Regions from separate parts of the Pseudomonas sp. MT92 genome, predicted to be linked through region 4. Evidence: predicted binding sites of a transcription regulator. Region 4 holds the regulator's gene; each other region holds the start of a gene.

Region 1 (7,567 bases), on a different contig from region 4:
CCTGGGCGTGCTGGTTGGCGCGCTTGACCAGGGACACCGCCTCGTCGACATCGAACGGCTTGGGCAGGTATTCGAACGCACCGCCCTGGTAGGACGCGACAGCGCTGTCCAGATCGGAGTGCGCGGTCATGATGATCACCGGCAGCCGTGGGTGTTGTTCGCGAATCCGTGCCAGAAGGTCCAGGCCGCTGGCGCCTGGCATGCGGATGTCGGAGATGATCACGTCCGGCTGCTGGCGAGCCAGGCGGCTCATCACGCCATCGGCGCTGTCGAAGCTTTGCGTGGTCATGCCTTCTTGTTGCAAGGCTTTTTCCAGGACCCAACGGATAGAACGGTCGTCATCGACGATCCACACGGTTTCACTACGGCTCATGTCGATGTGGCTCCTTGTTCCAGTGGCAGAAAGATCGAGAAAGTGGTGTGGCCCGGGTGGCTGTCACACTCGATCAGGCCCTGGTGCTGGCTGATGATGTTCTGGGTAATGGACAAGCCCAGCCCGGTACCGTCCGGACGGCCGCTGACCATGGGAAAGAAAATGGTTTCCTGTAGTTCCGCAGGAATGCCCGGGCCGTTGTCGATGATTTCGATCTTGGTCACCAGACGATGGCGTACGTGGCCGATGGTGAATTGGCGCATGGCACGGGTGCGCAGCGTGATGCGGCCCAGGCGCAGCTCGTTCTGGCTGCTGATCGCTTGCATTGCGTTACGCACGATGTTCAGCACGGCCTGAATCATTTGTTCGCGGTCGATCAGGACGTCCGGAATGCTTGGGTCGTAATCGCGCACCAATGTGATGCAGCCCTGACTTTCGGCCTCGACCAAGTGACAGACGCGCTCCAGCACTTCATGGATATTGCACATGGCCAGCGACGGCAGTTTGTTGGAGCCGAGCATGCGATCCACCAGATTACGCAGGCGATCGGCTTCTTCAATGATCACGTTGGTGTAATCGCGCAGGCTTTCTTCCGGCAGTTCGCGGGCCAGCAATTGCGCAGCGCCACGAATCCCGCCCAGCGGGTTCTTGATTTCGTGCGCCAGGCCACGCACCAGCATCTTGCTGGTTTCCTGTTTCGACAGCTGCGCTTCTTCCTTGGTGATCCGCAGCAAACGGTCACGGGGATGGACTTCGAGCAACAGCAGGGTGTCGCCATTGCTCAGGATCGGCGTGACCGCGTAATCGACCGTCAGGGTCTGGCCGGTGAGGGCGGTGAGCATCGCTTCGCGCTTGGTGAACGGATGCGCCTGCTGCACCGCCTGGCGCAAGGAATTCAGGGCCTCGGTGGACTCGGTGAACAACTCGCTGATGAACTGCCCATGGCTACGCTGGCCGCTGATGGCCAGGAGCATTTCCGCAGCCGGGTTCATGTACTCAAGGCGCAATTCGGCATCGAGCAGGATGGTCGCGGTGGTCAGGTTGTCGAGTAGCAAGCGGTGTAGTGCGTCACTGATGGTCATTCAGGACCTCTTTTGGCGCATGAATTAAGAGCTGATACGAGGAAACTGCAAAAACCAAACCAAGGCTCCGAAAAGAAGCGTCGCCCCCCTGAAACAGGCGTTTGACGCTCGATTGCGTGGCGCTCTGCCAGCTTTTGCGGGTACTTTCGAACCAAAATGGGTTGGATTTCGACGTGAGTGCAACCAATCGCACCAATATAGTGCGCAAACCTGAACGAGATGGGGAGAAGCGCAGGCGCCGACTTTTTTGTGGCGGGTTGGCCGCTGAAGACCCGATTCCGGCAGCGTGTACCGGCAAGCGATCAGCGCCAGGCGTTCAACGCTTATGCATCCGTTGCAGGGTAAACGTCACGGTTGGGCTTTGCTGTATGACCGTATCGCCGTCGATCACTTGCACGGCGAGACGATGCTGGCCGCGATCGATATTCACCAGTTGCAGGATCGGTACGTTGCCGGGCTGGCCATACGGTTGATCGTCCAGCCACAGTCTGAGCAGATGCGTTCCTTGCAGGCGGGGCTTGATGAGTACGTTGACGGTGAAGGTGCCGTCGTTGGCGCGCAGGGCTTCGGTGACGGGCAGGCCAGTGAGTTCCAGTACCTCATACGTGACGTGAGGTTGTTCGCGGTTGCCGGCTTTGGCTGGCGGTTCCGGTATTCTCGGCGGCTGACTTTCGACACTGTTGAGCGGTGGCAACTCGACGGGTTGAGCTTTAACGCCATCTGGTGGTTGATTGCTGTATCCGGTGTTGCCATCGGCGTCGGTGTATTTGTAAATCTGCGCCATCACGGGAAAAGCCAAAGACAGCAGCAAAAGCATTGATAACAGCCGCATTCAGACTCCAGGTGGGCCGCGAGGATTACTCCGACAATGGAATACCTTGGCTGCCAGCATAGAACACAATAAGTTCTACCGGCTTGTTACCGGTCTTTCCACGATGCGTGATATTGACCATTTCAGCCAGCGCGTCGCCCTGTTTGAAGTGCTGGATCTTGCCGTTGTCCCTGCTCTCCACCGTCAATTCGCCCGCAAGAATGTATGCCGCGTTGGGGATTGGGTGGGTATGCCAGTCGAGTTCGGTGTTGGCAGGTATCTTGAGTTTGAGCATTGACAGTTCGGGTGCGGCGTCGGGGTAGCGAATGTAAGGCGTGCTGTCCCAGGATGTGCTGGTTTGCAGCAGGATTTTACGTTCGATACCCGCCGGAGGTGAGGCGGGGCTGCAGCCCAGCAACGCAGTGGTCAAAGTGGCGATCAGGGGTGTGAGCAGGCAGGTCTTCATTCTTCCATCCATTGAATTCAAGCAAGTCGATATAGGCTACGAGCTACTCGAATGGATTGATGCCGGACGATGCTGTGAATGTCCGAGGAGAATGAGCAAGCAGTTGTCGGAAACTGCCCACAAAAAAGGCCTTCCGAAGAAGGCCTCTTTTTTGTCACGCCGCTTGCGCAGGCGCTACCGGATTAGCAGCTGTAGTACAGCTCGTATTCCAGTGGGTGTACGAAGGTACGAACCTTGATTTCTTCTTCGCTTTTCAGAGCGATGTAAGCGTCGATGAAGTCGTCGCTGAAAACGCCGCCTTTGGTCAGGAACGCACGACCTTTGTCCAGCTCTTCCAGGGCTTCTTTCAGGCTGCCGCAAACTTGTGGGATCTCTTTCGCCTCTTCAGGCGGCAGGTCGTACAGGTTTTTGTCAGCGGCGTCGCCAGGGTGGATCTTGTTCTGGATGCCGTCCAGGCCAGCCATCAGCAGTGCGGCGAACGCCAGGTACGGGTTGGCAGCCGGATCCGGGAAGCGCGCTTCGATACGGCGGGCTTTCGGGCTCGACACGTAAGGAATACGGATCGAAGCAGAACGGTTGCGAGCCGAGTAGGCCAGCATTACTGGCGCTTCGAAACCTGGAACCAGACGCTTGTAGGAGTTGGTGGCCGGGTTGGTGAAGCCGTTCAGGGCCTTACCGTGCTTGATGATGCCGCCGATGAAGTACAGGGCGGTATCGGACAGGCCGGCATAGCCTTCGCCTGCGAAGGTGTTCTTGCCATCTTTCCAGATGGACATGTGTACGTGCATACCCGAGCCGTTGTCGCCGTACAGAGGCTTAGGCATGAAGGTAGCGGTACGGCCGTAGGCATCGGCAACGTTGTGCACGACGTACTTCAGGGTTTGGGTTTCGTCGGCTTTCTTCACCAGGGTGTTGAACTTGACGCCGATTTCGTTCTGGCCGGCAGTTGCCACTTCGTGGTGGTGAACTTCGACGGTCAGGCCCATTTCTTCCAGTGCGTTGCACATGGAGGTACGGATTTCGTGGTCGTGGTCGAACGGTGGAACCGGGAAGTAGCCGCCTTTGACGCCTGGACGGTGGCCCTTGTTGCCGCCTTCGATGTCCTGGTCGGACATCCAGGAACCTTGTTCGGAGTAGATCTTGAACATGGAACCGGAAATGTCGGACTTGAACTTGACCTGGTCGAAGATGAAGAACTCTGGCTCTGGACCGGCGAACACGGTGTCACCGATACCGGTGGCTTTCAGGTGCTCTTCGGCGCGCTTGGCGATCGCACGCGGGTCGCGATCGTAGCCTTGCATGCTCGAAGGTTCGATGATGTCGCAGACCAGGATCAGGGTCGGCTCTTCGGTGAACGGGTCGAGAACGGCGGTGGAATCGTCCGGCATCAGGATCATGTCGGAGGCTTCGATGCCTTTCCAGCCAGCGATGGAAGAACCGTCGAACATCTTGCCGACTTCGAAGAAGTCTTCATCCAGCGCGTCGCGAGCCGGCATGGTCACGTGGTGCTGAGTGCCTTTGGTGTCCGTGAACCGCAGATCAATCCACTTGACGTCATGATCTTTGATGAGTTGAACCGACTTCGACATAGTGTCCTCCGGGTGGCTTAGGGCTGGTAGTGGATGCCCTTAAATGTTTGTGATGCCGGCGCGAATACTCTGCCAAGGCAACCTGCCTCACAAGGGAGCAAATTGCATGCCAGTGCCCCAGCATGGGTTTTTTGCCCCAATTTCACGCTTATAGAGGTGCGAGGCCTATAAATGCTTGAATTTGCGCCCCTTAATGTGGCGCTCAGGCCTCAAAGTGACCTGTTTTGGTGCGTGCAAAACCTTCTGCACATTAACTGGTTAAACCTTGAGCAATTTCCGCTATAATCCGCGCCCCCCTTTTTCGGCTGGCCCAGCGCGCGCTGTTTTCATGAAACTAATCGTAAAAGTCTTTCCCGAGATCACCATCAAGAGCCGCCCGGTACGGATGCGTTTCATCCGCCAATTGGCCAAGAACATCCGTGCCGTGCTCCGCGATCTGGACCCGGCTGTGGTGGTGAACGGTGTGTGGGACAACCTCGAGCTGGAAACCCGTGTCAGCGACCCCAAGGCCTTGAAAGAGATGGGCGAGCGCCTGAGCTGCATGCCGGGCATCGCGCATTTCCTGCAGATCGACGAATACCCGCTGGGCGATTTCGACGACATCGTCGAAAAGTGCAAGCAGCACTACGGTGATGCACTGGCCGGGAAGATTTTTTCGGTGCGCTGCAAGCGCGCCGGCAAGCACCCATTCAGCTCGATCGACATCGAGAAATATGTCGGCAGCCAGTTGCGCCGTCAGTGCGGTGCCGCCGGGATCGACCTGAAAAAGCCTGAAATCGAAGTCCGCATCGAAGTTCGCGACCAACGGTTGTTCGTGATCCACAGCCAGCACAACGGCATCGGCGGTTATCCGCTGGGCGCGCTGGAGCAAACGCTGGTCCTGATGTCCGGCGGTTTCGACTCGACCGTCGCCGCCTACCAGATCATGCGCCGTGGCCTGATGGCCCATTTCTGCTTCTTCAACCTGGGTGGCAGGGCCCATGAATTGGGCGTTATGGAAGTCGCGCATTTCATCTGGAAGAAGTACGGCAGCTCCCAACGCGTGTTATTTGTCAGTGTGCCGTTCGAGGAAGTGCTGGGAGAAATTCTCGGTAAAGTCGATAACAGTCATATGGGCGTAGTATTGAAGCGTATGATGTTGCGCGCTGCGTCCCAAATCGCCGATCGCCTGCACATTGACGCATTGGTTACCGGTGAGGCGATTTCCCAGGTTTCGAGCCAGACACTGCCGAACCTGTCCGTGATCGACTGCGTGACCGACAAGCTGGTGCTGCGCCCACTGATCGCCAGCCACAAGCAGGACATCATCGACCTGGCCAACGAAATCGGCACCGCCGACTTCGCCCGGCACATGCCGGAGTACTGCGGGGTCATTTCGGTGAATCCCAAGACGGCGGCCAAGCGCCATCGGGTGGAGCACGAAGAGAAAGAATTCGACATGGCGGTGCTTGAGCGTGCGCTCGAGAACGCCAAACTGGTGCCGATCGATCGCGTGATCGATGAATTGGGCCAGGACGTTCAGATTGAAGAAGTCAGCGAAGCGCTGGCCGGTCAGATCGTGATCGACATCCGCCACCCGGATGCCGCCGAGGATGACCCGCTGGAACTCGCTGGTATCGAGGTACAAACGATGCCGTTTTATGCTCTGAACGCTCGTTTCAAGGAACTGGACCCTACTCGCCAGTACCTGTTGTATTGCGACAAAGGCGTGATGAGTCGCCTGCATGCCCACCATTTGCTCAGTGAGGGGCATGCCAATGTGCGCGTTTATCGACCGAGCTAAGTGCCCGGGGCTGTTTGCCTGTGGCTTGCGTCACCGGCCCCCCGACGCCGCCGTCAAGCTGTAACGGCTTTCACGGACGCTACTGTTAATCGCTGCCACGACCTGTCAGCACACCGAATCCTCTGATCGAGATACACAAGTGATCGAAAATCTACGCAACATCGCCATCATTGCCCACGTTGACCATGGTAAAACCACCCTGGTAGACAAACTCCTGCGTCAATCCGGCACCCTGGAGCGCAACGAGCTCAACGACGAGCGCGTGATGGACTCCAACGACCAGGAAAAAGAGCGCGGTATTACCATTCTGGCGAAAAACACCGCCATCAACTGGAACGGCTACCACATCAACATCGTGGACACCCCGGGCCACGCCGACTTCGGCGGCGAAGTTGAACGCGTAATGTCGATGGTCGACTCCGTTCTGCTGCTGGTTGACGCTCAAGACGGCCCTATGCCGCAAACCCGTTTCGTGACCAAGAAGGCTTTCGAAGCCGGCCTGCGTCCAATCGTGTGCATCAACAAGGTTGACCGTCCAGGCGCGCGTCCGGACTGGGTTCTGGACCAGATCTTCGACCTGTTCGACAACCTGGGTGCCACCGAAGAACAGCTGGACTTCAAAGTCGTCTACGCCTCGGCCCTGAACGGTATTGCCGGTCTGGACCACAACGAAATGGCTGAAGACATGACCCCGCTGTACCAGTCGATCGTCGACAACGTACCTGCGCCGGCTGTTGACCGTGACGGTCCGTTCCAGATGCAAATCTCCGCACTGGACTACAACAGCTTCCTGGGTGTTATCGGCGTTGGCCGTATCGCTCGTGGTCGCGTCAAGCCGAACACTCCGGTTGTGGCGATCAGCGCCGACGGCAAAAAGCGTAACGGTCGTATCCTGAAGCTGATGGGTCACCACGGTTTGCACCGTGTCGACGTTGAAGAAGCAGCTGCCGGCGACATCGTGTGCATCAGCGGTATGGACGAGTTGTTCATCTCCGACACCCTGTGCCAGCTCGACACCCCGGAAGCGATGAAGCCTCTGACCGTTGACGAGCCAACCGTTTCCATGACCTTCCAGGTAAACGACTCGCCTTTCTGCGGTAAAGAAGGCAAGTTCGTGACTTCCCGTAACATCAAGGAACGTCTGGACAAAGAGCTGCTGTACAACGTTGCACTGCGCGTTGAAGAAGGCGACTCGGCTGACAAGTTCAAGGTTTCCGGCCGTGGTGAGCTGCACCTCTCGGTACTGATCGAAACCATGCGTCGCGAAGGCTTCGAAATGGCTGTAGGTCGTCCGGAAGTGATCATCCGTCTGGTTGACGGCGTGAAGCACGAACCGTACGAAAACGTGACCATCGACCTGCCGGAAGAATCCCAAGGCAAGGTGATGGAAGAGATGGGCCTGCGTAAGGGCGACCTGACCAACATGGTGCCGGATGGCAAGGGCCGTGTACGTCTGGAATACA
Region 2 (7,567 bases), on a different contig from region 4:
GACAGGGACAACATGTTTAATCGCCTGCAAGAAGCATGGGCCAGCGCTTTGGGGTTATCGATAGGGGAAGTCAGAGGCTTGGTCGAGAGCCCACGCAAGTCGATCTACAAACTCAATCGTGGTGATCTGGAGGGGCAGACTGCGTTCTTCAGCCGAACGAGCTATATGTGCAAGTCGGCCACCAAGGTCTTTGAGGATGGCAGCCATGCTGTAGGCTGCAGCAGGAGCTGATCCCAACGCATTTCTCTTATCGAGACAGGAAAGAAGGCCTCACGGTTGAGTGGTCCTGTCTTCAACGGAGTTTTGCAACCGCCAAGCGTTATAGCCGTGCCTCACAGAGCGTTGAGGCGCCAGGCTGGCCAGTATGAGCAACGCAAGTGAGCTGCTGATAAATGCCATGACTGAAAACATGCCAAAGCGGCAGACAGGCATGAACCAAAAGGTAGGGAGTTGGTTATTTCTGTGGGATGTGGAAATACGTCATCACAAGGCTCCCTGCAAAAAGGCAGGCTCTAACCTGGTCGTGTGACAGGTAACGAACGTGGTAAGCCCATACCGCTGCCTTTTGGGCAGGTGAGCCGTAAGGTGAGCTGTTGGCCGTCTGGGTAAGGGGTCGCAGAGAAAGCGAGCGCGGGGCTGTAATAGTTCGGATAGGGGTTGGAACATCACCCCCCACGGTAAACCGGGCAGACTTCTGCGCGGTCGTTGATTACATAAAGTCTGATGGGACTATCTCAGAAGTAGCGACATCAGGCCAGCATGATAGAGCACGGGCGAAAGCGCGTGTCTGCGGCCTGCCATCTATCACCACTATCGGAGGGAGGCGTAGTCGACTCGGAACTGATTGCAAAGGTGTATTGGCTCCAGGGACGCAGAGAGGCCGATACGCCTTAATTCCTCAAGGCTTATTAACGGCTTGAGCCGTATGCGGTGAAAATCGCACGTACGGTTCTCAGGGGGGGGGCTGGATCAGTAATAAGCTGGGGCTACCCGACTAGTGCTACCCTCTATACGGGCGAACAACTGGACATGGCCGATAACGATGTTTTCCTGCATGCACTCCTCCTTGCCCAGGGCCGTAAAGCTGGGGAACAGATTCATTTTGTACGCAGCCATTTTCTCCAGGCTATTGGCAGATCCCCAGGTACGACAAGCTACAAGTGGTTGAAAGACAGCCTGCAACGTATCGCTTCCGCCAGCCTTTTTATTGAGAATTCGGATGGCGACGGGAAAATGTTCAGATTGATCTCATAGTTGAGCTGGAAACGGCAGAATGAAGAGTTTTGGCTTGCTCTAGATCACGAGATCGTCCAGTTTTTCGGTAAGCATGAGCTAGCGCACATCGATTTCCAGGCCCGACTTGAGCTCAAAGCACCTTTGGCAAAGTGGTTGCTGCACGATATGCCTGAAAGATTGCGGTTATCCATTCCGGTGCTGCTTCGCAGCGCAGCGGGAGCAAGCTCCCTTGCCACGGGGGGGGGGGGGGGCAGCTACAACAGGTCAAGCCTTGCCACCCACCGGCATAACACCGCCGGTTTTTCGTCTCTGATACAAACCCTCCGCGCCTGCTCAATCCCTCAAGCCCTTTGTTTGCCGGGTCTTACCGCGCCAGGAACAAGTTGGTCTGCAAATTGCTTGTGGCTCATCAGTACAGCAGTGGGCGGCAAACGTCCGGCAGGCAGAGGAAAGATTTTGGACAAGTACCTTTATGTGGCAATGACCGGCGCCAGCCAGAATGCCCTGGCGCAAAAGGCTCATGCCAACAACCTGGCGAACATCTCCACCAACGGCTTCCAGAAAGACCTGGAGCAGGCGCGTTCGATGCCGGTGTTCGGTGACAGCTTTCCGGCGCGTGCGTTTGCGATGTCCGAACGCCCGGCCACGGACTTTTCACCGGGTGCCCTGGTGGAGACCGGTCGCGACCTCGATGTCGCCGTGCAAGGCAACGGCTGGCTGGCCGTGCAGAACCCTGATGGCGGTGAAAGCTATGTGCGCACCGGCAGTCTGGTGGTTGACGCCCTGGGCGTATTGCGGGCCGGCAACGGCATGCCGGTCATCGGCAATGGCGGGCCGATTGCCGTGCCGCCAGAGCAGCAGATCGAAGTGGGCGAAGACGGCACCATCAGCATCCGTGCGATGGGTGAAGGCCCTCGCGTGATGGCCGAAGTCGACCGCATCAAGCTGGTCAATCCGGACATCAAGAACATGACCAAAGGCCTGGACGGTTCGATCCACACCAAGGACGGTCAGCCGGCGCAAGCCGATGCCAACGTCAAGCTGGTGTCCGGGTTCCTCGAGTCGAGCAACGTCAACGCCGTGGAAGAGATGACCTCGGTGCTGGCCTTGTCCAAGCAATTCGAGCTGCACATCAAGATGATGAACACCGCCAAAGACGACGACCAGGCCATGGCTCGGGTCTTGCAGATCAGCTAACTATCAGAACGTCGCGCCGTAAAACAGGCGCACGAGGAGAATCGAATGCTTCCGGCTCTATGGGTTGCCAAAACCGGTCTGTCCGCCCAGGACACCAACCTGACCACCATCTCCAACAACCTGGCCAACGTGTCGACCACGGGTTTCAAACGTGACCGCGCCGAGTTCCAGGATCTGCTCTATCAGATCAAGCGTCAGCCAGGCGCCCAGTCGACCCAGGACAGCGAACTGCCGTCGGGCCTGCAACTGGGTACCGGTGTGCGCATTGTCGGCACCCAGAAGAACTTCACCGCCGGCAGCCTGCAGACCACCGAGCAGCCGCTGGACATGGCCATCGATGGTCGCGGTTTCTTCCAGATTCTGCAGCCTGACGGCACAACGTCCTACACCCGTGACGGTACCTTCCACCTGGACTCCAATGGCCAGATCGTCAACGCCAGCGGGTTTGCCCTGGAGCCGGCCATCGTCATTCCTAACGATGCCCAGACCTTCACGGTCGGTCGCGATGGCACCGTGTCCATCACCGTTGCCGGCAACCCGGCTGCCCAGGTGATCGGCAACCTGCAAACCGCCGACTTCATCAACCCGGCCGGCCTGCAGGCCGTGGGTAACAACCTGTTCCTGGAAACCGCCGCCAGTGGTGCGCCGCAAGTCGGTACGCCAGGCCTGGCCGGTTTCGGCACCACGCTGCAGAACACTCTGGAAACGTCCAACGTCAGCACCGTTGAAGAGATGGTCAACATGATCACCACTCAGCGCGCCTACGAGATGAACTCCAAGGTGATCTCCACCGCCGACCAGATGCTCTCGTTCGTAACGCAGAATCTGTAATCAAGTCTATGAGGCGGCCATGAGGCCGCCTGCAACACCGTGAGGTAGGGTCATGAATCGCTTCGTTTCCGTTCTGGCATTGACTGGAGTCACCGTGCTCTCGGGCTGTGTGCCGTCGACACCCAAGCCCAATGATCCCTACTATGCCCCGGTGTTGCCGCGTACGCCGCTGCCGGCTGCCGCGAACAACGGCTCGATCTACCAGGCCGGTTTCGAACAGAACCTCTACGGCGACCGCAAGGCGTTTCGGGTCGGTGACATCATCACCATCACGCTGAACGAGAAGACCCAGGCCAGTAAAAACGCCAACTCGCAGGTGGCCAAGAACAGCAAGACCGGCATCGGCCTGACGTCGCTGTTCGGTTCTACGCCCAATACCAACAACCCGTTTGGTAGTGGCGACCTGAGTCTGAGCGCCAGTTACGAAGGTGACCGTGCGACCAAAGGCGACAGCAAGGCAGCCCAGGGCAATACCCTGACCGGCTCGATCACCGTGACCGTCGCCGACGTGTTGCCCAACGGCATCATTGCCGTGCGAGGCGAGAAGTGGATGACCCTCAACACCGGGGATGAGCTGGTGCGGATCGCAGGGCTCGTGCGTGCCGATGACATCGCTACCGACAACACTGTTTCGTCGACTCGCGTCGCCGATGCGCGCATCACCTATTCGGGCACCGGTTCGTTTGCCGATGCGAGTCAGCCAGGCTGGTTCGACCGTTTCTTCCTCAGCCCGCTGTTCCCTTTCTAGGTGGCTTTTTTGGTGAGCAAGTTGAACTTCAAGCACCTGATCGCAGCTGCGCTGTTGATGTCCTTGTCGCTGGGTGCTCAAGCCGAGCGGCTAAAGGATATCGCCAGTATTTCCGGCGTGCGTTCCAACCAATTGATCGGTTACGGGCTGGTGGTCGGGCTTAACGGCACCGGTGACCAGACGACGCAAACCCCGTTCACCCTGCAGACCTTCAACAACATGCTCTCGCAGTTCGGTATCAAGGTACCGCCGGGATCAGGCAACGTGCAGTTGAAGAACGTCGCGGCCGTGTCGATCAGTGCTGACTTGCCAGCGTTCGCCAAGCCGGGACAGCAGGTCGACATCACCGTTTCGTCCATCGGTAACTCCAAGAGCCTGCGTGGCGGTACCTTGCTGCTGACGCCGCTCAAGGGTATCGACGGTAACGTCTATGCCATCGCCCAGGGCAACCTGGTGGTGGGCGGTTTCGATGCTGAAGGCCGCGACGGTTCGAAAATCACCGTCAACGTTCCGTCGGCCGGTCGCATCCCGGGCGGAGCCTCGGTCGAGCGAGCGGTGCCGAGCGGTTTCAACCAGGGCAACAGCCTGACGCTGAACCTCAACCGTTCCGACTTCACCACCGCCAAGCGCATCGTCGACAAGATCAACGACATGCTCGGCCCTGGCGTGGCCCAGGCCATCGACGGCGGTTCGATTCGCGTCAGTGCGCCGCTGGATCCGAGTCAGCGGGTCGACTACCTGTCGATCATCGAAAACCTCGAAATCGATCCGGGCCAGGCGGTGGCGAAAGTCATCATCAACTCCCGTACCGGCACCATCGTGATTGGTCAGAACGTCAAGGTTTCACCGGCCGCCGTGACCCACGGCAGCCTGACAGTGACCATCACCGAAGACCCGATCGTCAGCCAGCCGGGCCCTCTGTCCAATGGTCAGACAGCGGTCGTGCCTCGTTCCAAAGTCAATGCCCAGCAGGAAGCCAAGCCGATGTTCAAATTCGGCCCCGGCACCACCCTCGACGAAATCGTGCGGGCGGTGAATCAGGTCGGCGCGGCCCCGGGTGACTTGATGGCGATCCTCGAAGCTCTGAAGCAGGCCGGCGCGTTGCAAGCCGATCTGATCGTGATCTGAGGACGGCATCATGGATATGCGCAAGAGCGGTCTGGTCAGCAGCAGCGATTCGGGTTCCTACTCGGACCTCAATCGTCTGAACCAGCTCAAGGTCGGCGACAAGAACAGCGATGGCAATATGCGCAAGGTTGCGCAGGAATTCGAGTCGCTGTTCCTCGGTGAAATGCTCAAATCCATGCGCTCGGCCACCGAGGCGCTCGGTCAGGACAATCCGCTTAACACGCCAGCGGCCAAGCAATACCAGGAAATGTACGACCAGCAGTTGGCCGTCTCCATGTCCCGCGAGGGCGGTGGTATCGGTCTGGCCGACGTGCTGATGCGGCAGATGTCGAAGAACAAGCCGATGGCTCCCGGTGAGGCGGCCGCAGCGTCGGCGGCCAAGCAGGAAGCGGCAAAGGCAGCAGCGCAGACACCGGTGGCCGCCGGTACAGTCGCAACCGGTGGGCCGCTTTCGCGAGTCAATGGACAGCGTCCGTTGTGGGCTTCGCGGTCGGTCCATGCGCCGACGGGCGAGGGCGCGCACCGCAACGACATGGCGATGATCAATCAGCGGCGTCTTGCCTTGCCGCCGAAACTGGCTGACCGCTTGCTGGCGGGTCTGGTGCCTTCGGCCTCGACCACCGCTGCGACCGCCGCCACGGTGCAGAACAAAATCCAGTTGCCGCAGAGCACTCGCAGCGGTTCCGGCCCCCTGTACAACGGCGACTGGCTCGCTTCGCAAACGGACACGGCTGCCGGCGGCGGTATGCAGATTTACGGTCGTGCCATGGCGCAGATTCCGCTCGCGCCGGCGAAAAAAGCCTTCAGCTCCGCCGACGAATTCGTCAACACTATGCTGCCGATGGCCAAGGAAGCCGCCGCGCGCATCGGCGTCGACCCGCGTTACCTGGTGGCCCAGGCCGCCCTGGAAACCGGTTGGGGCAAATCGGTCATGCGCGCCCAGGATGGCAGCAGTAGTCACAACCTGTTCGGCATCAAGGCCGGCAGCAGCTGGAAGGGAGATTCGGCGCGGGCGATCACCAGCGAATTCAGGAATGGCGAGATGGTCAGGGAGACGGCCCAGTTCCGTTCCTACGATTCCTACAAGGACAGCTTCCACGACCTTGTGACTTTGCTGCAGACCAACAATCGCTATCAAGATGTCGTGAAGTCGGCCGATAACCCAGAACAGTTTGTACGCGAGTTGCAAAAGGCCGGTTACGCAACCGACCCGGACTACGCAAGCAAGATTTCGCAGATAGCCAGGCAGATGACGAGTTACCAGAACTACGCTGCGGCGGGCGTTTCAACGAATTTATAAGGTCTGAATCATGAGTTTGCTCAATATCGGGATGTCGGGTTTGTCCGCTAGCCAGTCTGCATTGATGACTACCGGCAATAACATTTCCAATGTCGACACCGCCGGTTATTCGCGCCAGCAAACCGTGCAGGGCTCCAAGGCGTCGATTCAGTACGGCAACGTCTACATCGGCACCGGCACGACACTGGCCGATGTGCGCCGGGTGTACAACAGCTACCTCGATGCACAGTTGCAGACCACGACATCGCTCAACAGTGATTCGGCTGCCTACCTGGGCCAGGTCACGCCGCTCGACAAGTTGCTTTCCGACAGCGGCACCGGCCTCAACGGCGCACTGACCAAGTTCTTTGCTTCGGTGCAGAACGTCAATGCCAAGCCCGGCGACGACGCTTCCCGTCAGTTGCTGCTCAGCGATGCGCAGGCCCTGAGCAACCGCTTCAACTCGATCTCCAGCCAGTTGAACTCGCAAAACGCCGACATCAACGGCAACCTGACCAGCATGGCTGATCAGGTCAACAAGCTGGCTACTACTGTGGCGCAGTTGAACAAGAAAATCAGCGAAGTCTCCAGTTCGGGCGGTGCGCCAAATGACCTGCTGGATGCTCGCAACGAAACCATGCGTCAGCTTTCAACCTTTACCGGTGCGCAGTTTGTTGAGCGTGAAGGAAACGTAGACATCTATCTGGGCAGCGGTCAGCCGTTGGTGATTGGCAATACCGTCAACAAACTGGAGACGGTGCCAAGCAAGGCTGATCCGGGACGTGTATCGCTGCAGCTCAATCGTGGATCGAGCACCATCGACATCACATCGATCACGACCGGTGGTGAAATCGGCGGCCTGCTGCGTTATCGCAGCGAAGTACTCGATCCGGCCATGAACGAGTTGGGTCGTGTGGCGCTCGTCGTCGCCGATCAGATGAACAGCATCCAGGCCCAAGGCATCGACAAGAACGGTAATTTCGGCGGCAATCTGTTCAACAACATCAACAGTGCCACGAACATGGCTCAGCGCAGCATTGCCACGATCGGCAACAGCGCCGGCTCGGGCAACTTCGATGTCAGCATTGAAGACAGCGGCAAGCTGACCACCAACGATTACAAGGTGACGTTCACCAGCGCCACAGACT
Region 3 (7,567 bases), on a different contig from region 4:
ATGAACACTGGCCGTCGCGGTGTAGCAGAACAGGTTGAGGAAGCGCTTGCCGGCGGCCTCTTTCTGAATGCGCATGCGCATCGGCCGGTGATCGAGGAACAGGCCGGTGTCGAGGTAATCGGTCAGGTTCACCAGCAGCTTCACACCGCCTTCATTGACCTCGACGAACTTGCCCTGCGCAGCCTGACGTTCGTACTGTTTGGTGCCGCTCTGACGCTCGCGACGCTTGACCACCACGCGACTCTTGTCGATGTTCAAGGCCTGCGGAATCGCCGCCAGGGCATCGAACATGCGCGCCGACGCCTTTTCCGGGTCGATGGATTTCGGCGCGGCGTATTCCTGAACGTGGACCCAATCGTGATACAGGTCGATGGCCATGGAGTATTCCGGCATGTCGGCATCGTAGACGCGGTAGCAATCGATGCCCTCACGCTTGACCCACTTGCCCAGCGCCTTGAGGTTTTTTTGCAGGCGGTTGGCAAACATCTGCCCGCCTTCGCTCAGGCGCGGCTGCTCGATCACCGGCGCAGGTGCCGGAGCCGGTTTGATCGGATTGCCGTTTTTGTTGTACTTGCGCTCTTGCGGCTCGGTCGGTGCCTGATCGTAGACCGCTTGCTCACGCTCGGCCTGACGCTGTTCCGGAGTGCGGCGCTCGCCGGTGACGAACTGGTCCGGCAATACCTTGATCAGCAGCAATTTGCACGGCAAGGCGCCGTTCCAGAACGAATACTGCTTGTGGCTGCGGATGCCCATGCGCTTGCCCAGGTCCGGCGCGCCGGTGAACACGGCCGCTTCCCAGTTCAGGCAAGCCTGACGCAGGCGTTCGCCGAGGTTCTGGTAGAGGTAGAGCAGGCTCGCCTCGTCGCCCAGACGCTCGCCGTACGGTGGGTTGCAGATCACCAGGCCTTTCTGGTTCTGGTCCGGGCGCGGCTCGAAGGTCGCGACTTCGCCCTGGTAGATCTTGATCCACTCGCTCAGGCCGGCACGCTCGACGTTGTTGCGGCCCGGCTGAATCAGGCGCGGGTCGGCTTCGTAACCGCGAATCCACAGCGGTGGCTTGGCCAGACCGGCCGCCGCACGCTCGACGGCTTCTTCATGGAGTTTTTTCCACAACGCCGGCACGTGGCCGAGCCACGCGGTGAAGCCCCACTGCTCGCGGCGCAGGTTCGGCGCCATGTCGGCGGCGATCATTGCCGCTTCGACAAGGAATGTACCGACACCGCACATTGGGTCAGCCAGTGCGCCGCCTTCGGCCGCGATGCGTGGCCAGCCGGAACGGATCAGGATGGCGGCCGCAAGGTTTTCCTTCAGCGGCGCCGCGCCCTGCTGCAGGCGGTAGCCGCGCTGGTGCAGGCTGTGGCCGGACAGGTCGAGGGAGAGGATCGCTTCGCCACGGTCCAGGCGCAGGTGGATGCGCAGGTCCGGGTTGAGCTTGTCGATGGACGGGCGATCACCCTGCGGAGTGCGCAGTTTGTCGACGATGGCGTCCTTGACCTTCAAGGCACCGAAGTGAGTGTTGTCGATGCCCGAGCCGTGACCGCTGAACTCGACGGCCAGGGTGCCGTCGTTGAGCATGTGGTCTTGCCACTCGATATCGAGCACGCCGTGATAGAGGTCTTCGGCGTCCTTCATCGGGAAACGCTTGAGCACCAGCAGCACGCGGTTCGCCAGGCGCGACCACAGGCACAGGCGATAAGCGGTTTCCATGGTGGCCATGCCGCGCACGGCAGAGGTGTGCTCACGAGCGTCCTCAAGGCCAAGCCCGACGGCTTCCTCGATGAGCAGGCCTTCAAGGCCTTTGGGGCAAGTGAGGAAGAGTTCGAAACGATCGGACATGGGAGTTCCAGAGCCTTTAGCTGAGTGAGCCGGCAACGCATTGCCTGCCCGGTTTTCAATCAGGCGCTTTTCTCGAAGAGCGCCCGCGTGGCACGAAGGTGTGCCATTCCACCCCTGCTGCTCGGGTTAAATGAGCTTAGATGCAAGGACAGATAAAAAAGTTGATGCAACAAAATGTCACAAGTCGACCCTTCGTCGAATAATCCCGCACTGCAACGCGAGACATTCTCACCAAAGGACTAACCCCGGCATCCTGCGGGGGGCCGATCATACAGGGCTTTGATCAATAAATACGCGACGAACATCGTGTTACTTATGGCCATAGCATCTTTATCGTTACGTCCTTATGACAAAACGATCATTCCCTCGATGTGACGCATTGGTTAGAACTCAACTCAGGTTGGCGCCGCAACGACGCCAACACCTTGGCTCGCCACGCCGGCAGCGAGCCCCCAACGGCAGAGTTTTTCTGCCTGACCTCGATTGAGGTCGACGCGATGAAAACAGTCAACAAGTGAGGGCTACACCCTATGAGAAGACTTAAGCGTGATCCGTTGGAAAGAGCGTTTTTGCGCGGATATCAATATGGCGTTGGTGGCAAATCCCGTGAGCTTTGCCCATTTACTCTACCGTCGGTACGCCAAGCCTGGATCAACGGCTGGCGAGAAGGACGCGGCGACAACTGGGACGGTATGACCGGCACTGCGGGAATCCACAGACTCAACGAACTTCACGCCGTCGGCTAATACAGGGCACACACTCCGACACGAAAATCTGATTACGCAACCAATTAACCACGCACGTCCCATCCGGACGGCGGGCTCCGGCCCAGGGGCTCCTTAAAGGAGCCCTTTTTTATGTCGGTTCAAAACTCATCGGCATACCCACAGGGATTAACGCAGGGCTGCGATGGCGTCTACCGACTCACGAATCAGTGCCGGCCCTTTATAGATGAAGCCCGAGTAAATCTGCACCAGGCTCGCCCCTGCGGTGATTTTTTCCGCCGCGTGCTTGCCTTCGGTGATGCCGCCCGCCGCGATGATCGGCAAACGACCACCCAATTCGGCCGCCAGTACTTTCACGGTGTGGGTGCTCTTGTCGCGAACCGGTGCACCGGACAAACCACCCGCCTCGTCACCATGCTCCATGCCTTCGACGCCTATGCGGCTCAAGGTGGTGTTGGTGGCGATGACCGCGTCCATCCCGGTATCGATCAACGCTTGCGCGACCTGCGCGGTTTCTTCGTCGCTCATGTCCGGCGCGATCTTGATCGCCAGGGGCACGTGTTTGCCGTGGCGCAGCGCCAGTTCCGCGCGACGCGTGGCCAGGTCGGCCAGCAGTTGCTTGAGCGAGTCACCGAATTGCAGGCTGCGCAGCCCCGGCGTGTTCGGCGAGCTGACGTTGACCGTCACATAGCTGGCATGGGCGTAAACCTTGCCCAGGCAAATCAGGTAATCGTCGACCGCGCGCTCGACCGGAGTATCGAAGTTCTTGCCGATGTTGATGCCCAGCACACCTTTGTACTTGGACGCAGCAACGCGGGCCAGCAGGTGATCGACGCCGAGGTTGTTGAAGCCCATGCGATTGATGATCGCCTCGGCTTCCGGCAGGCGGAACAGACGTGGCTTGGGGTTACCCGGTTGTGGACGCGGGGTGACGGTGCCGATTTCGACAAAGCCAAAACCCAGCTGCGCAAAGCCGTCGATGGCCGCGCCGTTCTTGTCCAGACCGGCCGCCAGTCCCACCGGGTTCGGAAAGTCCAGGCCCATGACCGTCACCGGCACCTTCGCCGGGGCCTTGCACAACAAGCCGTTGAGCCCCAGACGCCCGCCTGCGCCGATCAGGTCCAGGGACAGATCGTGGGAGGTTTCCGGGGAAAGTTTGAACAACAGCTGACGGGCCAGGGTGTACATGGGCGGCTTTGACTCTGGGCTATGAAAAGTGGCGGCGATTATAGCCGGGCAAGCGGCCCGCAGGCGAGGCGCGCGATTCAATCAACGGACGATGGCATATGCCTTGCACCGATCCTGACATCAGCACCCATGCCAACGGCGGTATGAGTGCCAGGACAATGGCGTCGTCATCCGCCCTTGCGCGTGCAAGGACGCGGGACGACGCTTTTTTTGCAAGGTGAAGACGCGATGAACGAACCATCAGCCGGCCCGCTGGCCTGGGTCAATGGCAGCGATGCCCCGGAAAAGTCCGAAATCAACCTCGGCTTCATGGCCCTGAGCGACTGCGCCTCGGTCGTGGTCGCCGCCACCCAGGGCTTCGCCCAGCCTTACGGCCTGACCTTGAACCTCAAGCGCCAGTCATCCTGGGCCAACCTGCGGGACAAACTGGTCAGTGGTGAACTCGACGCCGCCCACAGCCTCTATGGCCTGATCTACGCCGTGCACCTGGGCATCGGCGGTGTAGCACCAACGGACATGGCCGTGCTGATGGGACTGAACCAGAACGGCCAGAGCATCAACCTCTCCCACGGCCTGCAAGCGCTGGGTGTGACCAGTCCTGAAGCACTGGACCGGCACGTGCACCAAAGTCGCCCAAAACTCACCTTCGCCCAGACCTTCCCCACCGGCACCCACGCCATGTGGCTGTATTACTGGCTCGCCAGCCAGGGCATTCACCCGTTGCAGGACGTCGAGAGCGTAGTGGTGCCGCCGCCGCAAATGGTTGCGCACCTGCAAGCGGGACGGATCGACGGTTTCTGCGTCGGCGAGCCCTGGTCGGCCAGTGCGGTGCAACAGAACCTTGGATTCACGATGGCGACCACCCAGGCCATCTGGCCCGATCATCCGGAAAAAGTCCTGGGTTGCACCCGCGCGTTCGTCGAGCAATACCCGAACACCGCCCGCGCATTGGTAATGGCGATTCTGCAGGCGAGTCGTTTTATCGAAGAAAGCACTGAAAATCGTCGCAGCACCGCGCAATTGCTCAGTGCCGCGCAATACCTCGATGCGCCGCTCGAATGCATCGAGCCGCGTTTGCTGGGCGACTACGACGACGGTCTCGGCAATCGCTGGCAGGATCCGCACGCCCTGCGCTTCCACGGTGGGGGCGAGGTCAATCTGCCGTACCTGTCCGATGGCATGTGGTTCATGACCCAGTTCCGTCGCTGGGGCCTGTTGCGCGACGATCCGGATTACCTGGCGGTGGCCCGCCAGGTGCAACAACTGGACTTGTATCGTGAGGCCGCCTGCGCCGTCGGCGTCGCCGCACTGGGCAAAGAGATGCGCAGCAGCCAGTTGATCGACGGCAAGGTCTGGGACGGCTCGGACCCTGCCGGTTATGCCCGCAGTTTCAAGCTGCACGCCATGAGCAATAGCTCGCATCGATTAGCCAACCGCTGACAGGAGACTGCGAACATGTTGCGTATTCTGCTGATCAACGACACCGCAAAAAAAGTCGGACGCCTGAAGGCGGCACTGACCGAGGCCGGCTTCGAGGTAATCGACGAATCAGGATTGACCATCGACCTGCCCGGGCGCGTCGAAACGGTGCGTCCGGATGTGATTCTGATCGATACCGAGTCACCGGGCCGCGATGTGATGGAGCAAGTGGTGCTGGTCAGTCGCGACCAACCACGCCCGATCGTGATGTTCACCGACGAACACGACCCGGACGTGATGCGCCAGGCGATCAAGTCCGGGGTCAGTGCCTACATCGTCGAAGGCATTCACGCTCAGCGCTTGCAGCCGATTCTCGACGTGGCCATGGCGCGCTTCGAAAGCGACCAGGCCCTGCGCGCGCAACTGCACGCCCGCGACCAACAGCTCGCCGAGCGCAAGCGCATCGAGTTGGCCAAAGGGCTGCTGATGAAAATGAAGGACTGCAACGAAGAAGAGGCCTACACCTTGATGCGCCGCCAGGCCATGAGCCGCCAGCAGAAGCTGATTCAGGTGGCGGAGCAGATCATCGCCATGGGTGAACTGCTGGGCTGAAACCCTGCTGCCCTCACTCGGTTTCACGGTATTGGCACAGATCTCGCTAAGTAATCCCCACAGGTAACCAACGGCGGTTGCCCCACCTACGACAAAGACGTCGCTCACCTCATTTGCCCCATGGCGAATCAGGTGGCGGCGTTTTTTTTGTTTTGGCCCCATTGCCCGGGGCGGGTGGTGCAGCCCTCAAGGCGCCCCACCTGCATGACTCCCGTTCGAGACTCCTATCAGCTGAGGTGCGCGATGAATTCAAGCTTCTGGAAATCCGGCCATACCCCGACCCTGTTCGCAGCCTTCCTCTATTTCGATTTGAGCTTCATGGTGTGGTACCTGCTTGGCCCACTGGCCGTGCAAATCGCCGCCGACCTGCACCTGACCACACAACAGCGAGGGCTGGTGGTGGCCACGCCTATTCTGGCCGGTGCGGTACTGCGCTTCATCATGGGCATGCTGGCTGATCGCCTGTCGCCGAAAACCGCTGGCCTGATTGGCCAGGTGATCGTCATTTGCGCCCTGTTCGGTGCCTGGAAACTGGGCATCCACAGCTACGAGCAGGCCCTGGTTCTGGGGCTGTTCCTCGGTATGGCCGGTGCGTCGTTCGCCGTGGCCCTGCCGCTGGCGTCGCAATGGTATCCGCCGCAGCATCAGGGCAAGGCCATGGGAATCGCCGGCGCCGGTAACTCGGGCACGGTGTTCGCCGCGTTGATTGCGCCGGTTCTCGCGGCTGCGTATGGCTGGAGCAACGTGTTCGGCTTTGCCCTCATTCCACTGATCCTGTCGTTGATCGTTTTCGCCTGGCTGGCCAAAAACGCGCCTGAACGGCCGAAAGCCAAGTCGATGGCCGACTACTTCAAGGCCCTGGGCGACCGCGACAGCTGGTGGTTCATGTTTTTCTACAGCGTGACCTTCGGTGGCTTCATTGGCCTGGCCAGTGCCCTGCCCGGCTATTTCAACGATCAATACGGCCTGAGCCCGGTGACGGCCGGCTACTACACCGCCGCCTGCGTGTTCGGCGGCAGCCTGATGCGCCCCTTGGGCGGTGCCCTGGCGGACCGTTTCGGCGGCATCCGCACCCTGCTGGCGATGTACACCGTGGCCGCGATCTGCATTGCTGCCGTCGGATTCAACCTGCCGAGTTCCTACGCTGCGCTGGCACTTTTCGTCTGCACCATGCTCGGCCTTGGTGCGGGCAATGGCGCCGTGTTCCAGTTGGTGCCGCAGCGCTTTCGTCGGGAAATCGGCGTGATGACCGGCCTGATCGGCATGGCCGGCGGCATCGGCGGTTTTGCCCTGGCGGCCGGCATGGGTGCGATCAAGCAAAGCACCGGCAGCTACCAAATGGCACTGTGGTTGTTCGCCAGCCTCGGCGTCCTCGCCTGGTTCGGCCTGCACGGGGTGAAACGTCGCTGGAGAACCACCTGGGGTTCGGCTGCCGTGACCGCTGCACGGGTCTGAGCCGGCGATGAGCCTGCAACTGAGTTTCGCCGAAGCCAGCGCCATCGGCCCACGCGAAGAAAACCAGGACGCGTTGCGGCTGGTCACACCGGCCCCGGCACTGGCGGCGAGCAAGGGTTACCTGTTCGCCATCGCCGACGGTGTCAGCCAGTGCGCCGACGGTGGGTTGGCCGCTCGTTCCACCCTGCAGGCACTGGCACTGGATTATTACGCCACCCCGGAAACCTGGGGCGTCGCCCAGGCACTGGATCGCCTGCTTCTGGCGCAGAACCGCTGGCTGCAGGCCAACGGCGGTGGACAACCGCTGCTGACCACGGTCAGCGCATTGGTCA
Region 4 (7,567 bases):
CAACCCGAACTCGCCGCTGGCCAAGGCCGCCGAGGTCAACCTGAACGTTCACGTCGAGCACGAAGCTTGCCCGCTGAATCTGGCCCCCACTTCCTCTACTACGGCGGCGCTGGTCATGGGCGACGCCCTGGCCGTCGCACTGCTGGAAGCGCGCGGCTTTACCGCCGAAGACTTCGCCTTTTCCCATCCCGGTGGAGCATTGGGCCGACGCCTGCTGCTGAAGGTGGAAAATGTCATGCACGCCGGGCAAGAGTTGCCACAGGTTCAGCGCGGCACCTTGCTCAAGGATGCGCTGATGGAAATGACCCGCAAGGGCCTTGGCATGACAGTCATCCTCGAGGCCGACGGCAAGCTGGCCGGGATCTTCACCGACGGCGACTTGCGCCGCACCCTGGACCGCAGCGTCGACATCCATAGCGCCACGATAGATCAGGTCATGACCGTGCACGGCAAGACCGCCCGCGCCGAGATGCTCGCCGCCGAGGCCCTGAAAATCATGGAAGATCATAAAATCAACGCATTGGTCGTGGTCGACAGCGAAGACCGCCCGGTCGGCGCCTTGAACATGCACGATTTGCTGCGTGCAGGAGTAATGTAATGAGCGCGGACCTGCTGCAACGCGGCCAACACATCAAACTGGCAGTATTCGATGTCGATGGCGTCCTGACCGACGGGCGCCTGTACTTTCTCGAAGACGGCAGCGAATTCAAGACCTTCAATACCCTCGACGGCCAGGGCATCAAGATGCTGATGGCGGCCGGCGTCCAGACCGCGATCATCAGCGGCCGCAAAACCCCGGTGGTTGAGCGACGGGCGAAAAACCTTGGCATCCCGCATCTGTACCAGGGGCGCGAAGACAAACTGGTGGTGCTCGACGAGCTTCTCGGCCAACTCAACCTAAGCTATGAGCAGGTCGCTTATCTAGGCGACGACCTGCCGGACCTGCCGGTCATTCGCCGCGTCGGCCTGGGCATGGCGGTGGCCAATGCCGCAAGCTTTGTGCGTGAACACGCTCACGGAGTAACCCTGGCCCGCGGTGGCGAGGGTGCCGCCCGCGAATTCTGCGAATTGATCCTGCGCGCCCAGGGCCGTCTCGATGCGGCCAACGCCGCGTACCTGTGAGCCAAACCATGCTGAACAAAAAAATTCGCAACATTCTGGTGTTCGGTTGCATTGCGGCGATTTTCGCCGCGGTCGGCTATTGGAACATCAGCCCGGAACGCTTCCTCGACAAACCGATCGCGCATGTCGACGAAAGCGAAATCGATTATTACGCTACCAACGCCCACAGCGTGCAGTTCCTGCCTGATGGCAGGCTTCAATACGAAATGACTTCCGACAAAGTCGAGCACCTCAAAGCAAGCGAAGTCACGCTGCTGACCAACCCTGACCTGAACATGTTCCGCGGCACCGAGTTCCCGTGGCACGTCCAGAGCGAAAAAGGTGAGGTCAACCCGGACGGCACGCAGGTTGAATTGATCGATTCGGTACGCATCACGCGCTTTGATGAAAAAAACCGCAGAACCCTGATCACCACCACTCGAATGACGGTGTTCCCGCAGCAACAATATGCGCAGACCGAGCAACCCGTTAGAATCGACGGCGCTGGCGGCGTATCGACCGGTACCGGAATGAAAGCGTATTTGAAAGAAAGCAGGATACACCTGCTATCGAACGTAAGAGGACAGTATGAGGCTCGTTAAAACCCTCCCTATTTTGCTCAGTCTGGGCGCAGCACTGGGAAGCGTGAGCGCCTGGGCTCTGCCGAACGATCAAGAGCAGCCTATCCGCATTCAAGCCGACGACGCCCAACTGGACGACAAGAATGGCGTTGCCACCTACAAAGGTGACGTGATCATTACCCAGGGCTCGATGAAGGTCACCGGCAACACCGTGACCATCACCCGCACGCCGACCGGCGATATCGATGTAGTGACCTCTGTAGGCAACCTGGCCTACTTCGAACAACTGCAAACCCAGGGCGACACCAAGCCTGTCCAGGGCTGGGGAGTGACCATCCAGTACCACGCCGCGCAAAACCGCGTCGTACTGATCGATCGCGCCAAAGTCATCGACAAGGACAACAACACCACCCAGGGCGAAAAAATCGTCTACGACACCGTCAAGAAGCTTGCGAGCGCTGGCCGTGCGACAGGTAACAAGGTCACCGAAGCGCGTCCGCGCATCGACATGGTGATCCAGCCGAAGAAGAAAACCGACGAGCAAAAGGCCCAGTAATGGCAACTCTGAAAGCTCAGCATCTGGCCAAGAGCTACAAGAGCCGCCAGGTCGTCCGTGATGTCAGCCTGTCCATCGACAGCGGTCAGATCGTTGGCCTGCTAGGCCCTAACGGCGCTGGCAAGACCACCTGTTTCTACATGATCGTAGGCCTGGTACAGGCCGATCAGGGCCGCGTACTGATCGACGACCTGGACGTCAGCCACCAGCCAATGCACGGCCGCGCAAAGGCCGGTATCGGCTATCTGCCGCAAGAAGCGTCGATCTTCCGCAAACTCTCGGTCGCCGACAACATCATGGCGATCCTGGAGACCCGCAAGGAACTCGACAAGGCCGGTCGCCGCAAGGAGCTGGAAAGCCTGCTGCAGGAATTCCACATCAGCCACATCCGCGACAACCTCGGCATGAGCCTGTCCGGTGGCGAACGCCGCCGTGTGGAAATCGCCCGGGCATTGGCCACCAACCCGAAATTCATCCTCCTCGACGAGCCCTTCGCCGGCGTGGACCCGATTTCGGTAGGCGACATCAAACAGATCATCCATCACCTCAAGGCCAAGGGCATTGGCGTGCTGATCACCGACCACAACGTCCGTGACACCCTCGACATCTGTGAAACCGCCTACATCGTCAACGATGGCCAATTGATCGCCGAAGGCGACGCTGCAACCATCCTGGCCAACGATCTGGTCAAGGAAGTGTATTTGGGCCATGAGTTCCGCCTGTAAGCACCGAGGTGTCTGGCTAGTCGACCGAGCGCTTGTCTCGATAAAAAATCAACACTTTTTTATTGTTACAGCGCTCTAGGCAAACACTTCAGTTTCAGGCATATAATTTGCTTATGTTTGGCGCTCCGGCGCCCTGTAGTGGATGGCGCATGTGCGCCGGCGAATAAGGTGTTTAGCCCCTGCCATGAAACCATCGCTAGTCTTGAGAATGGGCCAGCAGCTGACGATGACACCGCAGCTGCAACAGGCCATCCGCCTGCTCCAATTGTCGACCCTGGACCTGCAACAGGAAATCCAGGAGGCCCTGGAGTCCAATCCGATGCTCGAACGCCAGGAAGAAGGCGACGACTTCGATAACAGCGACCCCTTGGCCGACAACGCCGAACAGAAACCCAACCCCGACATTCAGGAACCCTCCTACCAGGAAAGCGCACCGACGGTTGATAACCTCGAGGAAGGCGACTGGGACGAGCGTATCCCCAACGAACTGCCCGTCGATACCGCCTGGGAAGACGTTTACCAGACCAGCGCCAGCAGTCTGCCGAGCAACGATGACGACGAGTGGGATTTCACCACCCGCACATCGGCCGGTGAAAGCCTGCAAAGCCATTTGCTGTGGCAATTGAACCTGGCGCCCATGTCCGACACCGATCGCCTGATCGCCGTGACCCTGATCGATTGCATCAACAATCAGGGCTACCTGGACGAGACGCTCGAGGAGATACTCGAAGCCTTCGACCCGGAGCTGGACATCGAACTGGACGAAATCGAAGCCGTCCTGCACCGCATCCAGCAATTCGAACCCGCCGGAATCGGCGCCCGCAACCTGGGCGAATGCCTGCTGCTGCAATTACGCCAGATGCCGGCCAAAACCCCTTGGCTCGCCGAAGCAAAGCGCCTGGTCACCGACTACATCGACTTGCTCGGCAGCCGCGATTACAGCCAGCTGATGCGCCGCATGAAGCTCAAGGAAGATGAGCTGCGCCAAGTGATCGAACTGGTTCAAAGCCTTAATCCGCGCCCGGGCTCGCAAATCGAATCCACTGAAGCCGAATACGTGGTTCCCGACGTGATCGTGCGCAAGGACAACGAACGCTGGCTGGTGGAACTCAACCAGGAATCGGTACCGCGTCTTCGGGTCAACGCCCAGTACGCCGGTTTCGTGCGTCGCGCCGACACCAGCGCCGACAACACGTTCATGCGCAATCAGTTGCAGGAAGCCCGCTGGTTCATCAAGAGCCTGCAAAGCCGCAATGAAACCCTGATGAAAGTTGCCACCCAGATTGTCGAGCATCAGCGCGGCTTCCTGGAGTACGGCGACGAAGCCATGAAACCGTTGGTCCTGCATGACATCGCCGAGGCGGTTGGCATGCACGAGTCGACAATTTCACGGGTGACCACACAGAAATTCATGCATACCCCTCGGGGCATATATGAACTGAAGTACTTTTTCTCCAGCCATGTCAGCACCTCCGAAGGCGGCGAATGCTCGTCCACGGCGATCCGCGCGATCATCAAAAAACTGGTTGCCGCGGAAAATCAGAAAAAGCCGTTGAGTGACAGCAAGATCGCTGGTTTACTGGAGGCACAAGGCATTCAGGTGGCTCGCCGCACCGTCGCCAAGTACCGCGAATCCCTGGGGATCGCGCCTTCGAGCGAACGCAAGCGGTTGATGTAGAGCCACGCCACAGCGTTCCAGTGGTAGATCATTTGATCTACCGCTTTATGCACTGGCAACGAAGGAGAAGCTGTATGCAAGTCAACATCAGTGGACACCAACTGGAAGTGACCGAACCTCTTCGCACCTACATCGGCGAAAAACTCCAACGGTTAGAGAGGCACTTCGACAAGATCACCAACGTACAGGTCACGATGACCGTCGAAAAGTTGAAGCAGAAAATCGAAGCCACGCTGCATATTCCCGGCAATGAAGTGGTCGCGAACGCGGAACATACCGATATGTACGCGGCGATCGACGCACTGACCGACAAGCTGGATAAACAACTCAAAAAGCATAAGGAAAAGACCCAGAGCCTCCTCCAGGGCGCTACCGGTCGTTAACACCCCCAACCCATGATCCGACTTGAAAGCATCCTGACCCCCGGCCGTTCCCTTGTGAACGTGCCGGGCGGCAGTAAAAAGAAAGCCCTCGAACAAATTGCCAACCTGATCGCCCGGGAAGTGCCGGATCTGGAGATGCAAGATGTCTTCGAGGCGTTGATTGCCCGTGAAAAACTCGGCTCGACGGGTTTTGGCAACGGCATCGCCATTCCCCACTGTCGCCTGAAGGGCTGCTCTTCACCCATCAGTGCCCTGATGCACCTCGATGCTCCCATAGATTTCGACGCCATCGACGGCGCACCGGTTGACCTGTTGTTCGTTCTACTGGTCCCGCAAGCCGCTACCGATGCGCACCTGGAACTTTTGCGCCAAATTGCCAGCATGCTCGACCGCAAGGAAGTGCGCGAAAAACTGCGCAGCGCCCCGAGCAATGAAGCCTTGTATCAGGTTGTCCTGGACGAGCAAAACGGTCAGTAATCATGCGCTTGATCATCGTCAGTGGCCGCTCCGGCTCAGGTAAAAGCACCGCCCTTGATGTACTCGAGGACAGTGGCTACTACTGCATCGACAACCTTCCCGCCGGGTTGCTGCCGGAACTCGCCGAACGCGCATTGATCCACACCGAACTGGCACAGCCGCTGGTGGCCGTGTCCATTGATGCTCGCAACCTGCCAAGTCACTTGTCGCGATTCCCCGAATTGCTCGAAGAAGTCCGCAGCCGGCATATCCAGTGCGATGTTCTGTACCTGGATGCCGACGAAGAAACCTTGCTCAAGCGTTTTTCGGAAACCCGTCGTCGTCACCCGCTGAGCAGTGCCAATCGTTCGCTGGCTGAAGCGATCAACGATGAAACCAGCCTGCTCGGCCCCATAGCCGACCTTGCCGATCTCAAAGTCAACACCACCAACCTCAACCTGTATCAGCTACGGGATACGATCAAGCTGCGCCTGTTGAACCAGCCGGAACCCGGTACAGCCTTCCTGGTGGAGTCCTTTGGTTTCAAGCGTGGCATGCCCGTGGATGCCGACCTGGTATTCGACGTGCGCTGCCTGCCCAATCCCTACTGGAAACCCGAGCTTCGGGCGCAGTCCGGGCTTGATCAACCGGTTGCCGAGTACCTGGCAGCCCAGCCGGACGTGGAAGAGATGTTCCAGGACATTTCCACATATCTGCTCAAATGGTTGCCCCGCTTTGCCGCCAGCAACCGCGCCTATGTCACCATTGCCATCGGCTGCACGGGCGGACATCACCGCTCCGTCTACCTGACCGAACGCTTGGGCAAGACGCTGCAACAATCCCTGAAGAACGTCCAGGTCCGCCACCGCGACCTCAGCTAAAGGATTCACACCGCGATGCCTGCTCTGGAAATCGAAATCATCAACAAGCTGGGCCTGCACGCCCGTGCTTCTGCAAAATTCGTCGGAGTCGCCGGTGAATTCAAGGACTGCACGATCAGAGTCGGACGCACTCCGGAATCTACGGTCGACGGCAAAAGCATCATGGCAATGATGATGCTCGCGGCTGGCAAGGGCACCAAAATCTACATCAACACCGAAGGCGAAGACGCGCAAAAGGCGCTGGATGCGTTGAAAGACCTGATCAACCGCTATTTCGACGAAGGCGAGTAAACGCGTATCGAGGCCAAACCCGCTCGATAGCCCACAAAAAAAGGCGCACCACCCATCAGGTGGTGCGCCTTTTTTGTGACAGGGGAGTTTAGCTGCCTGCCACCGTCATCCGCTCGATCAGTACCGACCCCGTACGGATATTGCTGCGCAGTTCCAGGTCATTACCCACGGCAACGATCTGCTTGAACATGTCACGCATGTTACCGGCGATGGTCACTTCCTGGACCGCGAACTGAATTTCACCGTTCTCGACCCAATAACCCGCCGCGCCACGGGAGTAGTCGCCCGTGACCATATTCAGGCCCTGCCCCATCAATTCGGTCACCAGCAGGCCACGCCCCATGCGACGCAGCAAGGCCGCCTGATCTTCATCACCATGGGTGACGAACAGGTTATGCACGCCTCCGGCATTCGCGGTGCTCGGCATGCCGAGCTTGCGACCGGAGTAAGTACCGAGGATGTAGGACACCAGCTCGCCCTTTTCAACGAACGGCTTCGCGTAAGTCGCCAGACCATCGCCATCGAAGGCCGCGCTGCCCAAGGCACGCATCAAATGCGGACGCTCATCGATGGTCAGCCATTCAGGAAACAGCTTCTGACCCAGGGTGCCTTCAAGGAACGATGACTTGCGATACAGGCTGCCGCCGGAAATCGCCGACAGGAAGCTGCCGAACAAACCACCGGCCAACTCGGCGGAAAACAGCACCGGCACTTCGCAGGTTGGCACCGGACGCGCGCCGAGACGGCTTGCCGCCCGTTGTGCGGCACGCTGGCCAATGCTCACCGGATCAGCCAGCAAATTGCCCTGGCGATTCACGTCATACCAATAATCGCGCTGCATCTGACCATCGGCCTCGGCGATCATCACGCAGCTCAGGCTGTGCCGGGTCGACGCATAACCGCCGATAAAACCGT

The links. The regulator sigma-54, encoded in region 4, starts transcription at its own class of promoters, with help from an activator protein. The targets are predictions, from matches to a motif close to ANTGGCATNNANNTTGCTNT.
Positions count from the first base shown of each region.
Region 1: a site for sigma-54 is predicted at 4,416-4,435, ahead of glnA (type I glutamate--ammonia ligase). Genes of this name have one in related genera too.
Region 2: a site for sigma-54 is predicted at 1,619-1,638, ahead of AC1Q6D_RS16730 (flagellar basal body rod protein FlgF). Genes of this name have one in related genera too.
Region 3: a site for sigma-54 is predicted at 3,840-3,859, ahead of AC1Q6D_RS19385 (CmpA/NrtA family ABC transporter substrate-binding protein). Genes of this name have one in related genera too.

Region 1 is NZ_JBXAFA010000015.1:53,799-61,365, forward strand. Features, by position in the region: gene ntrC (nitrogen regulation protein NR(I)) at 1-373, opposite strand, end outside; gene glnL (nitrogen regulation protein NR(II)) at 370-1,455, opposite strand; gene AC1Q6D_RS25475 (DUF4124 domain-containing protein) at 1,772-2,287, opposite strand; gene AC1Q6D_RS25480 (cupin domain-containing protein) at 2,313-2,732, opposite strand; gene glnA (type I glutamate--ammonia ligase) at 2,915-4,321, opposite strand; gene thiI (tRNA uracil 4-sulfurtransferase ThiI) at 4,650-6,104, shown strand; gene typA (translational GTPase TypA) at 6,244-7,567, shown strand, end outside.
Region 2 is NZ_JBXAFA010000008.1:151,173-158,739, forward strand. Features, by position in the region: partial or broken gene AC1Q6D_RS16720 (inovirus Gp2 family protein) at 1-231, shown strand, start outside; gene AC1Q6D_RS16725 (replication initiation protein) at 1,030-1,254, shown strand; gene AC1Q6D_RS16730 (flagellar basal body rod protein FlgF) at 1,693-2,433, shown strand; gene flgG (flagellar basal-body rod protein FlgG) at 2,479-3,264, shown strand; gene flgH (flagellar basal body L-ring protein FlgH) at 3,317-4,012, shown strand; gene AC1Q6D_RS16745 (flagellar basal body P-ring protein FlgI) at 4,070-5,140, shown strand; gene flgJ (flagellar assembly peptidoglycan hydrolase FlgJ) at 5,151-6,440, shown strand; gene flgK (flagellar hook-associated protein FlgK) at 6,451-7,567, shown strand, end outside.
Region 3 is NZ_JBXAFA010000010.1:101,953-109,519, reverse strand. Features, by position in the region: gene rlmKL (bifunctional 23S rRNA (guanine(2069)-N(7))-methyltransferase RlmK/23S rRNA (guanine(2445)-N(2))-methyltransferase RlmL) at 1-1,836, opposite strand, end outside; gene rmf (ribosome modulation factor) at 2,367-2,582, shown strand; gene AC1Q6D_RS19390 (quinone-dependent dihydroorotate dehydrogenase) at 2,730-3,749, opposite strand; gene AC1Q6D_RS19385 (CmpA/NrtA family ABC transporter substrate-binding protein) at 3,978-5,189, shown strand; gene AC1Q6D_RS19380 (ANTAR domain-containing response regulator) at 5,205-5,780, shown strand; gene AC1Q6D_RS19375 (nitrate/nitrite transporter) at 6,024-7,235, shown strand; gene AC1Q6D_RS19370 (bifunctional protein-serine/threonine kinase/phosphatase) at 7,243-7,567, shown strand, end outside.
Region 4 is NZ_JBXAFA010000011.1:154,099-161,665, reverse strand. Features, by position in the region: gene AC1Q6D_RS20895 (KpsF/GutQ family sugar-phosphate isomerase) at 1-598, shown strand, start outside; gene AC1Q6D_RS20890 (KdsC family phosphatase) at 598-1,122, shown strand; gene lptC (LPS export ABC transporter periplasmic protein LptC) at 1,131-1,703, shown strand; gene lptA (lipopolysaccharide transport periplasmic protein LptA) at 1,690-2,238, shown strand; gene lptB (LPS export ABC transporter ATP-binding protein) at 2,238-2,963, shown strand; gene AC1Q6D_RS20870 (RNA polymerase factor sigma-54) at 3,148-4,641, shown strand; gene hpf (ribosome hibernation-promoting factor, HPF/YfiA family) at 4,716-5,024, shown strand; gene ptsN (PTS IIA-like nitrogen regulatory protein PtsN) at 5,037-5,501, shown strand; gene rapZ (RNase adapter RapZ) at 5,504-6,361, shown strand; gene AC1Q6D_RS20850 (HPr family phosphocarrier protein) at 6,377-6,652, shown strand; gene pmbA (metalloprotease PmbA) at 6,741-7,567, opposite strand, start outside.